Regions from separate parts of the Streptomyces sp. NPDC087845 genome, predicted to be linked through region 1. Evidence: riboswitches for the same ligand, from Rfam matches in the RefSeq annotation. Region 1 holds a riboswitch; the other holds the start of a gene.
The links. Region 1 has a riboswitch for cyclic di-AMP ahead of ACIOMQ_RS21900 (LysM peptidoglycan-binding domain-containing protein). Riboswitches for the same ligand answer to the same signal wherever they lie in the genome.

Region 1 (6,590 bases):
CGCCGACGCCCAGGACACCGTCACCCGCCTCACCCTCCTCACCGGCAGCTCTCCGGTCCTGGTCACCGGCGACAACCCCCGCGCCGCCGCACGCCTGGGCGCCGACGTCGGGATCGGCGACGTCCGGGCCGGTCTGATGCCGCAGGACAAGGTGCGTGCCGTCAAGGAGATGGAGAGCGCCGGGCAGAAGGTCCTCGTGGTCGGGGACGGCGTCAACGACGCCCCGGCACTGGCCGCCGCCCACACTGGCATCGCCATGGGCAGGGCCGGCTCCGACCTCGCTCTGGAGACCGCCGACGCCGTCGTCGTCCGCGACGAACTCGCCGCCGTCCCCACCGCCGTGGCGCTCTCGCGCCGGTGCCGCCGCCTCGTGGTGCAGAACCTGGTGGTCGCGGCCGTCTTCATCACCGGGCTCGTCGTCTGGGACCTCGTCGGCACGCTGCCGCTGCCGCTAGGTGTCGCCGGACACGAGGGGTCCACCGTCGTCGTCGGCCTCAACGGCCTGCGCCTGCTGCGCGACGCCGCATGGACCCGCGCCCGCAACGGCCGGTGAGCCACCCCGGTCCCGGAGGTGTGCAGGCGGCCCTTCGGCCGGCGCCGACCACGTGTGCGGCCCCGGGCCCTGCGTGTGGCGTGGGCCTCGGTGCCGGCACCGGCAGCGAGCTTCGCGGAGCCGGAGGCGGCCGATGCCGACGCCGGACCGGCGGCCTGAAGCCCCTGCCCGAAGGGGCGTCCGCCCCGATGGCCGGCCGTTCGGCCTCATCGCTCTCTCCCACCCGGGCCCCCGCCCGAGCGGGTTCCACCGCGGTCCGTACCCGCGCGGAGTTCCGGGGCCTGGTGGCCGAGCACGGTGCCGGGGCAGTGCGGCGTGCGAAGGGGCGGGGTGCGACAGGACGGGGAAACCCTGTGGGGGTATCGTCGGGCCCGTACCGCAGGACTCGTACGAGCGGGAATCCGAGGCAGCCGTGGATCGCAGGCGCACGCGCACACCGGGAACGTCCCGGCTGCTCGTGCTGTGTGCCGTCCTGTGCGGACTGTTCCTCATGCACGGGGCCCCGGCGAGCGCTGCCGAGGGCTGCCACGGCGCCATGGCCGCGACCTCGCATCCGCCCATGACCGCGGCGACCGCTGCCGGACACACGGCGCTGCCGGAAGAGCACGGCATGGCCAGGGCGGACGCCGCCGCGCCCGGCGGGAACGGCGAGTCGTGCGTATCCACCCATGCCCGCGACCGGCTGCTGCCGCTGCTCATGGCACTGGGCCTCGTGATCCTGGCCGTGCGGGTCCTCGGCAGGCCACGCAGGGCGGTGCGGGGGCCGGCCCGGCGGGGGCCGCCGTCCGCCGGCAGAGAGCTACTGCTCCAGGTGTGCGTAGCGCGGACGTGACAGGCGTCCACCGGTTCCCGGCCCTCCGGCCGGGCCGGCCGGAGGTTCCTGCCCGTTTCGCGCGCCGCCGATGCGGCGCAATCACCTGGAAAGAACATGTGATGTCCGCTTCCCTGTCTTCTTCCTCCCTGCCTTCCGCCGCCCGCCGCCGAGGCCTCGCGGCCGGCGCTGCCGTCGCCGCACTGGCGCTCACACTCGTGGCCTGCGGCTCCTCCGACGGCTCCGACTCCGACGGTTCGTCCAGGCCCGGAACGGACCACGGCTCCGGCAGCGCTTCCGCGTCGGCCACCCCCGGCGGTGCGTTCAACGCCGCGGACGTGAAGTTCGCGCAGCAGATGATCCCGCACCACCAGCAGGCCGTCGAAATGGCGAAGCTGGCCGAGGGCCGCGCCGCCGACCCCGAGGTCGAGGAACTGGCCGCCGCGATCGAGAAGGCGCAGGATCCCGAGATCAACACCATGAAGGGCTGGCTGACGTCCTGGGGGAAGCCGCTGCCCGAGTCCTCGATGGGTGACATGCCCGGCATGGACCACGGCTCGGACGGCGGTTCGGGGATGCCCGGGATGATGTCGGACAAGGACATGAGTGACCTCGAAGCAGCCAAGGGCAAGGACTTCGACAAGAAGTTCGCCCAGCTCATGATCGCCCACCACGAAGGCGCGGTCACCATGGCCGAGGCCGAGCGGAAGAACGGCGGCAACGCCGACGCGAAGAAGCTCGCCGGCGCCGTCGTCACCGCCCAGACCGCCGAGATCGAGCAGATGAACAAGATCATCGCCAGGCTCTGATCCCTGGCAGGGCGCGGGCCTTCCTTTCGCCGGGGGCCCGCGTCCTGCCGTGTTCCCGCCGGTGCGGGCCCCCCGGCGGCGGCTCAGTCCGCTTCCGGTGTCGAGAGCAGCTCGCGCACCTCCTCCGCCGTGGTGTCCTGGAGTTCCTCGCCGACGAGCAGCCAGCGGGTGATGCCGACCGATTCCAGGAACGGCAGGTCGTGGCCCGCGATCAGCAGCGCACCCTCGTAGGACTGGAGCGCACTGGTCAGCTGTCGCACGCCGGCGATGTCCAGGTTGTTGGTCGGCTCGTCCAGCATCAGCAACTGCGGGGCCGGTGCGGCGAGCATCGTCGCCGCGAGCGCGGCACGGAAGCGTTCTCCGCCCGAGAGGGTGCCCGCCGGCTGCTCCGCGCGTTTCCCCTGGAACAGGAAGCGTGCGAGCTGGGAGCGGATGTGGTTGTCGGTGACCCCGGGAGCCATGCGGGCCACGTTCGCCGCGACGCTCAGCTCGTCGTCCAGCACATCCAGCCGCTGGGGAAGGAAGCGCAGCGGTACGAATGTCCTGGCCTCGCCGGACAGCGGAGCCAGCTCGCCGGTGAGGGTGCGCAGCAGCGTGGTCTTGCCGGCGCCGTTGCGGCCGACGAGTGCGATCCGTTCGGGCCCGTGCACATGGAGGCTGCCCTGGAGCAGCCGGCCGAACCGGGGGCGAAGTTCGTGCAGGCTCAGCACGGTGCGGCCGGTGGGAACGGCGGTGTGGGGGAGGCTCACGCGGATCTCGGCGTCGTTGCGGACCGCGTCCGCGGCCTCCTCGCGACGCTCGCGCGCCTCGCTCAACCGCTCCTCGTGGAGGCCGCGCAGCTTGCCCCCGGACTCCTGCGCGGACCGCTTGCGGCGGCCGGCGAGGATCTTCGGCAGGCCCCCGTCCACCTCCGCCTTCTTGCCTTGGCGCTGGCGGCGGGCCAGTTTCACATGGGTTTCCTCCAGTTCGCGTTTCTGCCGGCGCACGTCGGCCTCGGCGGCCCGCAACATCCGCCCGGCGGCCTCCTGTCCGGTGCTGAGGGCTTCCTGGTAGGCGGACCAGCCACCGCCGTACCAGCTCACGGATCCGGCACGCAGTTCGGCGATGCGGTCCACGCGCTCCAGCAGTTCGATGTCGTGGCTGACCACGACCAGCACCCCGGAACGCCAGTTGTCGACGGCGTCGTAGAGCCTGCGGCGCGCGAACACATCGAGGTTGTTGGTCGGTTCGTCGAGCAGGAGGACATCAGGCTGTTCCAGCAGCAGTGCGGCCAGGCGCAGCAGTACGGTCTCCCCGCCGGACATCTGGCCCACGGTGCGGTCCAGTTCGAGGTCCCCGAGCCCCAGTGAGCCCAGTGTCGCGAGGGCTTGTTCCTCCACGTCCCAGTCGTCACCGATCGTCTCGAAGTGCTTCTCGTCCACATCCCCGGCCTCGATGGCGCGCAGTGCGTCGCGCCGCTCGGCGATGCCCAGGGCCTGGTCCACCCGCAGCGAGGTGTCGAGGGTGATGTTCTGAGGGAGGTGGGCGAGGCTGCCGCCGACGGTCACCGAGCCCTGGGAGGGGCGAAGCAGGCCGGCCAGCAGGCGCAGCAGTGTGGACTTGCCCGCGCCGTTGTTGCCCACGAGACCGGTGCGGCCGCGGCCGATACCGAGGGAGAGCCCGTCGAAGACGGTCGTGCCGTCCGGCCACTGGAAGGACAGGGCGGAGCAGGTGAGGGAGGCGCTGGGGGCGGTGGGTGTCGCCATGGTGATCCTCGCAGTCGTGAGCGCGGTGAATGGGGGCTTCGAATGCGAGCACCACGCAGCGACCGAAAGGGGAAGGGTGCGGCGGTCCGAGAGATCGAGGGACGGCTCATGCACCGAGGTCGCATCCACGCGGGGTCACGGGCAGGGGAAAACACTGCTACTGCGTGACGGGCGTACGACCGGAGTCGTACGGCGCGATGATCGCGAACCTCAGATGCGCAACGTCCACCTCTATCGGAGACAACAGGACGGTCGAAACGATAGCGAGCCGGAGGGCGGAAGGCAAAGCCTTGTGCCGTGCGGGGGAGTGACACGGGTGGACCGCCGGCCGGCCCTTCGGGGTGCGATCGGCCAGGGGGCGGTGCACCGGAGCGAGAACATGCGAATCACTGGGCAAATGTTCCTGTATGGGCGATTTCGATAGATACGCCCTCTTGGTCAACAAAGGGGGGCTTGGTGCGAATTGCAGCCTTTGATCTATGCCCGAAATGCACCTTTTAGGAACTGCGTGGTGTGAGTCACGTTCAAGGTTCAGGGGGGCTTGGCACGTGCCTCGGTTCCCTTCTGTGCAAGGAAATTTTGCAATGCGGTGTGAGGTGGATTACTGCCCTTTCCGTGATTCGATCTTGCAAATGAATTGTGATCAAAAAATAGGGGCTTGTTCCATTCGGCGTTTCTCGCCTACGGTCACCGTCAATCCGGACGGAACGCCGAATCCTGCCGCCGTCCGAGAAACCGACCCGATCGCGTACGGCAGGAGCGGGGGACCCAGGTAGGCCGCCGAACCGGTATCCGGAACGGCTCGGGGTGAAGCCGCAGTTGCCTGCAGCCAGACATCTCCCGTCTGAACCCGACAGCTCACCTCGTAGGCGACGGAGAGGAATTCGCCATGCCCGCAACGGGTAAGTCCAATCGTCACAAGCACACTTCGCTGACCCGCGGTTTCATCGCCGCGACCACGGGCGGGGCCGCTCTCGTGCTTCCGCTGATCTGCGCGGGCTTCGCCTCGGCCGCGCCGGCCCAGGCGGTCGCCGCCGAAAAGGCCGCGGCGCCGTCCGCCGCCGTCAAGGAAATATCCGTCCGGAAGACCGCGCCCACCGTCTATTCCGTGACCGTGGGCGACACCCTTTCCAAGATCGCGCGGGGGCATTCCGTCAGCGGTGGCTGGCAGAAGCTGTACGAGGACAATCGAGACGTGATCGGCGGCAACCCCGCTCTGATTCGTCCGGGCATGAAGCTGACCATCGGCGCCGAGGCGGAGTCTCGCGTTTCCACCGGCGTATCCGCCGTGAACGGCGCCGCGGTGCCGGCGACGGCCACCACTGCCGCACCGGCCGCCAAGCCCGCCACGTACACGAACAATCTGGACGGCTGGATCAAGAAGTCGCTGGCCGTCATGGCCGAGCGTGGCATCCCCGGCAGCTACGACGGCATCCACCGCAACGTCATGCGTGAATCCTCCGGCAACCCCCGGGCCGTCAACAACTGGGACTCGAACGCCGCCGCCGGAACCCCGTCCAAGGGTCTCCTCCAGATCATCGACCCGACGTTCCGCGCCTACCACGTGCCCGGTACGTCGCTGGACAGCTACGACCCGGTCGCCAACATCACCGCGGCCTGCAACTACGCGGCCGCCAAGTACGGCTCGATCGACAACGTGTTCGGGGCCTACTGACGCGCAACGGCGCGGACGGCGGTTCAGGACCGACGGGTGGCGAGAGGCCGGAACAAGGGCCGCTCGCGAAGGACCGCACCCGCCGGTCAGGGACCGCCTTCCGGCCGTTGTCCCGCATGCGTGGAAAGCCGGAACTCCCGACCCGCGCCCATCCGTCGCCGGCCTGCCGTCCCGAGACGGGCCGTTGGGCATGGAGCCCCGCCCCGCACGCATGCGCAGGCAGTGTGCCGAGGTGGCGCTACGCGGCCCGGCGGGGGCCGGGAACGGTCACATGTCCGGCGAGCCACGAGAGGAGGGGCTCCAGTTCCTCTGCCGCCGCGAGCACGGCACCGGCCAACGCAGGCGTGTGCTGCGCGCAGTCCCCGCCGAGGGGGCGGGCGGCGGAGATCGAGCGGTACCGGAGGCAGTCGGCACGGGGATGCCCGGCGTCATGGCCGCGTGGCACGCGCTTCATCAGGTCGCCGGTGACCGCGTACCCCCGCGCTTCCAGCGCCTCGACGGCGCGCACCAGCCCGGGGCCGCTCTCCTGCGCGGCAACCGCCTTGCGGAACAACGGGATCTGCCCCGGGTCCGGGTAGGTCCAGCCGCCCTTGATCCGGAGCCCGTCGAGGTCGAAGCGCAGGCCGATCTCGACATTGCGCGCGATCCGGATCACCGCCACTTGGTGCTGCCACCACCACGGGTCCTTGCGGAACCCCCAGACGGAGAAGTCCTCGTACGCCCCGTCCGCGTCGGCCACCTCGTTCAACAACGCGATCATGGGTTCACGGACCAGGTGCTCCCGGTCCTTTCGACGTCTCTCGCGCGCCTCCTGCGAAGGAGCCCCCTCCAACTGCAGAAGCAGGTCGAATGCTTGCTCTGTCCAGCCGCTGAACGCTCTGCTCATCCAGGAGACCTTAGGGCAGCAGCCCGGCCATGAGCAGTCCACTCATCGGCTACTCCGGCGGCGGCCTGGGAACCGTGGCAGCCGCTCCTTCCCGGACGGACTTCACCACCG
Region 2 (6,590 bases), on a different contig from region 1:
GAGGTCGTCGCTGCGGAAGATGTCCGCGACGACCTTGAAGAGCAGGAACAGCCACATGATCCAGAGGAAGAACCAGAGCATGGTCCAGAAGAGGTTGAGCAGGGGGTAATTGTCCACGGTCGGCTCCCTGATCACAGCGAATTCATCGCGTCGACTGGCTGAATGGTAAATCAGTCATATCACCAGATATCTGGCCTTGCCTCCGGGTGATCTCCGGGCCGCCCTCTGCCGCGACTGCGGAGTACCGTGGGAATGTCGAGGGAGGCCCGGGAGGCTCCGGCCTCCAGGAGGCGGGGTCGCCCCGTGTTCATGAAGCGGCGTGAGAAGCGGCGTGAGAAGCGGCGTGAGCGGCAGCGCGAGCAGCCCCGCGCATGGACGCTCGCGAGGGCACATGCGCACGGCAGATGAGTCCGCCCGGAGCCCGGTCGGGGCGATCGGCCGTGTCACGGTTCCGATTCCGGTCGGGGGCCCGGGGGAAGTACTGGTGGCCGTACGGGGTGGGTCCGAGGCCTATACCGCATGGTCGGCGACGTCGATCGACAGGGACGCACGCGTCGTTGTCGTCGACTTGGTCTCGGCGCGCGGCGTGATCGTGGAGCGTCTGCCGCCCTGAGGCGATGCGAGGGCGCCGAGCGGTGACGAGGGCGCCGGGAAGCGATGTATCCGCGCGAGGCGGTGACGTATCGATGCCGAGCAGTGACGTACCCGCGTCGAGCAGTGACGTACCCGCGTCGAGCAGTGACGTACCCGCGTCGAGCAGTGACGTACCCGCGTCGAGCAGTGACGTACCCGCGTCGAGCGCTCACGCAGCCGTGTGAGCGGATGTGCAGACACGTACGGCAGGAGTCTTCCGATGTTCTTCTGGCACGTTCCCGCCCCCAACGAGGCGATGCTCATATCCGGTTCCAAGGGGCAGACGCTGGACACCCAGTTCCGGATCGTCACCGGCCACGGCAGTTTCGTGCTCCCGGTGAAGCAGAAGGCGCGCATGCTCTCCCTGGCACTGCGCGAGGCGGAGATCACCGAGGACTGCGTGACGCAGCAGGGCATCCGCCTGAACGTCCGGGCCGTCGCCGTCTTCAAGGTCGGCGACGACGCGGTGTCCATCGCCAACGCGGCGCGCCGCTTCCTGACCGAGCAGGAACAGATGGAGGAGCTCGTCGGCCAGATCTTCGCGGGCCATCTGCGTTCCATCGTCGGCGGGCTGACCGTGGAGCAGATCATCCGCGAGCGCAACCGGGTCTCCCAGGAGGTTGTCGTCGGCAGCCACGGCGAGATGGAGAAACTCGGCATCGTGGTGGACGCCCTCCAGATCCAGGAGATCGAAGACGCCACCGGCTACATCAAGAACCTCGCCGCCCCGCATGCCGCCGCCGTCGCCAGCCAGGCCCGGATCGCCGAGGCCAAGGCCGACCAGGAGGCCAGCCAGCGCGAGCAGCAGGCCGCCGCGCTCAAGGCGGAGTACGAACGCGACACCGCGATCAAGCGGGCCGGATTCCTCGCCGAGACCGAGCAGTACAACGCCCGCGCCGCGCAGGCCGGGCCCCTTGCCGGGGCCAGGGCCTCGCAGGAGGTCATCGAGGAGCAGACCGCGTTGGCCGAGCGGCAGGCCGCGCTCGCCGCGCAACGACTCGAAGGAGAGGTGCGGCGCCCGGCGGACGCCGAGGCGTACCGGCAGCGCACTCTCGCGGAGGCGGCCCGTGACCGGGTGAAGTTCGAGGCCGACGGCAACGCGTACACCGAACGGATCCTCGCCCAGGCGCAGGCCGACGCCAACAGCGCGCGCGCCGCCTCGCTGCGCGACGGCAACCAGGAGCTCATCGCGGCCAACCGCATCGTCGAGAACCTGCCCGTCCTGGCCGACGCGGCCGCCCGCGGCATGTCGGGGGCGGACCTCACCGTTCTGAACGGCACCAGTGGCGTCAACGAGATGGCGGCGGGCGTGGTCGGCCAGGGGCTGGCGATCCTCCAGGCCCTACAACGGGGCGCGAATCCGATGAAGTCCCCGGCGGTCGACGGGAAGACCGCTCCCCGTATCACCGAGACGAATTGAGGGCTCCCCGAGACGAATTGAGGACGGCAGGGCCACGAGGCCGCGGAGCCGCGGAGCCGCGGAGTTGCGGAGCTGCGGGGCCCCGGGGAGAAGGGGCGGCGGGGCGGGGTGCAACGACCGACTGCTGGGGCCGGGCGTCGGGCGTCGGGCGTCGGGTGTCGACGGCCGCGTGCCGGGTGGGCGCCGGGCGAGCGCCGGAGTGGGCGCCGGAGTGGGCGCCGGGCGGTCATGATTCGCTCCGTGGTCATGAGCCCGCCGCACATGCCGTACAGTTGTGTTTACCGACGCGGGGTGGAGCAGCTCGGTAGCTCGCTGGGCTCATAACCCAGAGGTCGCAGGTTCAAATCCTGTCCCCGCTACTGAAGAGTCAGGCCCGGCACGCATGCAGCGTGCCGGGCCTGACTCGTTCCGGCCGACCCGTCGACCCATGAAGGAGCAGGTCCGGGCGGTGTGTGAGCTGTGCCACGTACGTACCCCCATTGGCCGATGAGGAGTCGCCGGGCGACTCTGCTCCGGTGAGCCTGGGGTGGGGCGCGGTACCGTCCGCAGCCGCGCGCGTACCGGGCAGGAGACCACAGGTGTGGAAGCGGCTGAGGCGGCGCGGCAGGCATGCCGAGGGCGACGGCACCCGCACGCGGCGGTTCGTCCGCGCGCTGCCCGCCCTGATGATCGTCGGCGGGCTGGTGTTCGATCTCCTCACGCCGCCGACCTTCACCGCCGTTCCGCTGTTCGTGGCGGCGCCGCTGATCGCCGCGCCGTTCTTCTCGCTGTCCAGGACCATCTGCACCGGCATCGCCTCGATGCTGGCCGTCATCGTGCTGCGGCTGTACAGCGCCACGCTGCCGGAGGTCGTGCCGCTGATCGAGTTGCTCACCCTGGCCACCGTCTCCGTCCTCGCCGTTGTGATCAACGGGGTCGTACGGCGGGGCAATGAGCAACTGGCCTCCGCGCGGGTCATCGCGGAGACCGCCATGCGGGCGGTGCTGCCGAAGCCGTCCGACCGGATCGGCGGGCTGCATGTGGCGGCGCGGTACGAGGCGGCGCAGGCGGACGAGTTCGTCGGCGGCGACCTGTTCGCCGTGACGGACACCCCGCAGGGGGTGCGGCTGGTCGTCGGGGACGTACGGGGGAAGGGGCTCGACGCCGTCGAGTCGGTGGCGGTGATCATCGGGGCGTTCCGGGAGGCGGCCGAGCAGGAGCGTTCGCTGGAGGGTGTGGCGCAGCGGCTGGAGCGGGCGTTGGCGCGGGAGGGGACGCGGCGGGGCGGGCTCGACGCGGTCGAGGGCTTCATCACCGCCGTGCTGGCCGAGATCCCGCCCGGGGGGTCCCGGGTGCGGATCGTCAACCGCGGTCACCCCGAGCCGATCCTGCTGCACCCGGACGGGGAACTGGAGGTGCTGGGGCCCACGGTGCCCGCGCTGCCCCTCGGGATGGACCTGGGCGTGTGGCCCGACCGGGCGGACGAGTGGGATCTGCCGGCGGGGACGACCCTCCTCCTGTACACGGACGGTCTCTCCGAGGCGCGGAACGCCGACGGCGTCTTCTACGACCCGGCGGCCCGGCTGCGGGGGCGGATCTTCCCGGGGCCCGAGGAGCTGCTGTCCGCGCTGACCGATGACGTACGGCTGCACACGGGTGGCGAGACGACCGACGACATGGCGCTGCTCGCGGTCGTACGTCCCGCGGAGGGGCAGCCGGACCGGCGCAGGACCGTGAAGATCGTGGGTCTGGAAGAGGCGTGAGGGGCGGGGGCGTGAGCTCCGCGCGAGCCGGGCGCGGCCGTGGGCGCGGGATGCCACGGTACGTAATCGAAGCGCACCGCTCCGCATAACATTTGACGCAACGTCAGAATCCGGGTAATGACTGAGGGTCGATCAACTCATACCGTTCCGCCCGGTTGTGCCCCGTAAAGTCCAGGCCAAAGACATGAACGATCAGTGGGAACAGCTTGGAATCAGGCACGGGTGTCTATTAACGTTCGATAACGCAGCGCGGTCGTCCCAGCCGTCGTCAGTGGCGGCACCGTGCGCGAGCGCCGAATTCCGCAAGGGAACCGGGGAACCACCTACATGGGGTGAATCGGACACCTGCGTCTCGTGAGAGACGGAGGGGCCCGTAGGAGACCTTCCTGCTCCGAACCCGTCAGCTAACCCGGTAGGCGAGAAGGAAGGAAAGGAGTGCGCCCCCGTGGCGTCCAACAAGCCTGCCCCCGAGGCCCCCTCTCGGTTCAACCCCGACTTCGGTTCCGATGTCGTTGCTGACTTCGATTCCCCGGCCGGACCCGACTCCGGCTTCGGCGCCGGCTACGGGACCGCCCGGACCGGAACCGCCTACGGCGCCAACTACGGCACTGTTGCGACGGGAACGGCGTACGGCACCGACTACGCCACTGTTGCGACGGGAACGGCGTACGGCACCGAGCCGGGCGGCGACTTCGCCGGTGGGTTCGGCGGCGAATTCCGCGCCGACGGCAACGGCGAGCCCGAGCGGGGCTGGGACGAGTGGAACCCCACCGAGGAGTCCGTCCGCCCCGTACGCGGCAAGCACCGCGTCGCCAAGCAGCGCAACGGACTTGCCCGTAGCTCCACGGTGCTCGGGGTCGGCGTCATCGCGGCGGTCGGCGCGGGCGGCATGGCCACCGCGCAGAGCAAACCGCCGGTCTCCATCTCCCTTCCCGACTCCATCGCGGACAACCTCCCCGATGCCAAGTCCCTTCCGGGCGTGGGCTCTCTCTTCTCCGACGAGTCCGAAGCCGACAAGGCCGCGGCCGCCTCCGCTGCTGCCCCGCTCACCACCGCCGGTCTCACCACCGCCGAGGCCGAACAGGGCACGGTGGACGCGGGTGAGGCGCTCCGCGCACGCATCCTCCAGCAGGCCGAGCAGCAGCAGGACGCCGCCGACGCCGAGGCGAAGGCCGCCCAGGAGAAGGAGGCCGCGGAGAAGGCCGCCGCCGAGGCCAAGAAGCAGCAGGACGCCGCCGAGGCCAAGGCCGCCGCGGAGAAGAAGAAGGCGGAGGAAGAGGCCAAGAAGAAGGCCGAGGCCCTGCGGCTCGCCAAGCTTGCCGCCAGCTACGCCCTTCCGACCTCCTCCTACAGGATCACCTCGACCTTCGGCCAAGCCGGCTCGATGTGGTCCTCCGGCTACCACACCGGCCTCGACTTCGCAGCGCCGACGGGTACGCCGATCAAGGCCATACACGGCGGCACCGTCAAGTCGGCCGGCTGGTCCGGTTCGTACGGCTACCGCACGGTGCTGGAGCTCGACGACGGTACGGAGCTGTGGTTCTGCCACCAGTCCTCCATCGGCGTCAGCGTCGGCCAGAAGGTCTCCACCGGTGAGACCATCGGCCGAGTCGGCGCGACCGGCAACGTGACCGGCGCGCACCTCCACCTGGAGGTCCACACCCCCGCCGGTACCGGCATCGACCCGATGGCCTGGTTGCGCGGCAAGGGCCTCAACCCCTGATCCGCAGGTCACCCTCCCGACCCGCGTGATCCGAGCCGGTTCGCCGGCCGCTGAACCCCGGCAGCCCTGACGCTCACCCCCCGACGTCAGGGCTGCCGGTCTGCCGGAGCAGCACAGCCGCCGGAGCAGCGGGAACAGTCAGTACAGCCGGAAACAGCTGACTCACCGGAGCAGTCGGCCCGTCGGAGCAGTCGGCCCGACGGAACAGCCGGCCCGTCGGAATAGTGGCGCCGCCAGAATCCGTTGATCCATTTATGACTTCTCTTCGCAAGCTGGGCTCCTCCGGCCTTCAGGTCTTCCCGCTCGCCCTCGGCGGCAACGTCTTCGGCTGGACCGCCGACGAGGCGCAGTCGTTCGCGGTGCTGGACGCCTACGCCGCGGCGGGCGGCAACTTCATCGACACCGCCGACGCCTACTCCGCCTGGGTCCCGGGCAACGAGGGCGGCGAGTCGGAGACCGTCATCGGGAAGTGGCTCGCGGCCCGCTCCAACCGCTCCGACATCGTCGTCGCCACCAAGGTCGGCGCCCACCCCTCGTACAAGGGGCTCTCCGCCACGAACATCAAGGCCGCGGCCGAGGAGTCGCTGCGCCGGCTCGGCACCGACCACATCGATCTGTACTACACGCACTTCGACGACGAGACCGTCCCGGTCGAGGAGATCATCACCGCCCTCGACAAGCTCGTGAAGGAGGGCAAGGTCCGGGAGATCGCCGCCTCCAACATCAGCCCCGAGCGGCTCCAGGCGTCCCTGGACTTCTCGGAGCGCGAGGGGCTCGCCCGGTACGTCGCCCTTCAGCCGCACTACAACCTGGTCTCGCGCGACACGTACGAGGGCGAGCTCCAGGACACGGCCGCACGGGCCGGGCTCGCCGCCGTCCCGTACTTCGCCCTGGCCTCCGGCTTCCTCACCGGCAAGTACCGTCCGGGTGCTTCGGTGGAGAGCGCCCGCGCCGAGAAGGCCGGTGAGTACCTGGCGTCGGAGCGGGGACAGAAGGTCCTGGCCGCGCTCGACAAGGTCGCCCAGGGGCACGACGCCGAGGTCGCGACCGTCGCCCTGGCCTGGCTCGCGTC

Region 2: linked by a shared signal. The riboswitch ahead of ACIOMQ_RS09185 (M23 family metallopeptidase) and the one ahead of ACIOMQ_RS21900 (LysM peptidoglycan-binding domain-containing protein) in region 1 are both predicted to bind cyclic di-AMP.

What each region holds. Positions count from the first base shown of each region.
Region 1 covers NZ_JBIUVC010000008.1:216,954-223,543, reverse strand. The annotation lists gene ACIOMQ_RS21920 (heavy metal translocating P-type ATPase) at 1-553, shown strand, start outside; gene ACIOMQ_RS21915 (hypothetical protein) at 966-1,385, shown strand; gene ACIOMQ_RS21910 (DUF305 domain-containing protein) at 1,487-2,173, shown strand; gene ACIOMQ_RS21905 (ATP-binding cassette domain-containing protein) at 2,257-3,918, opposite strand; cyclic di-AMP (ydaO/yuaA leader) riboswitch at 4,617-4,803, shown strand; gene ACIOMQ_RS21900 (LysM peptidoglycan-binding domain-containing protein) at 4,808-5,593, shown strand; gene ACIOMQ_RS21895 (DUF2461 family protein) at 5,832-6,479, opposite strand; gene ACIOMQ_RS21890 (hypothetical protein) at 6,529-6,590, opposite strand, start outside.
Region 2 covers NZ_JBIUVC010000002.1:779,118-785,707, forward strand. The annotation lists gene ACIOMQ_RS09165 (SHOCT domain-containing protein) at 1-117, opposite strand, end outside; gene ACIOMQ_RS09170 (SPFH domain-containing protein) at 854-2,053, shown strand; tRNA gene ACIOMQ_RS09175 (tRNA-Met) at 2,339-2,412, shown strand; gene ACIOMQ_RS09180 (PP2C family protein-serine/threonine phosphatase) at 2,632-3,795, shown strand; cyclic di-AMP (ydaO/yuaA leader) riboswitch at 4,077-4,229, shown strand; gene ACIOMQ_RS09185 (M23 family metallopeptidase) at 4,241-5,518, shown strand; gene ACIOMQ_RS09190 (aldo/keto reductase) at 5,773-6,590, shown strand, end outside.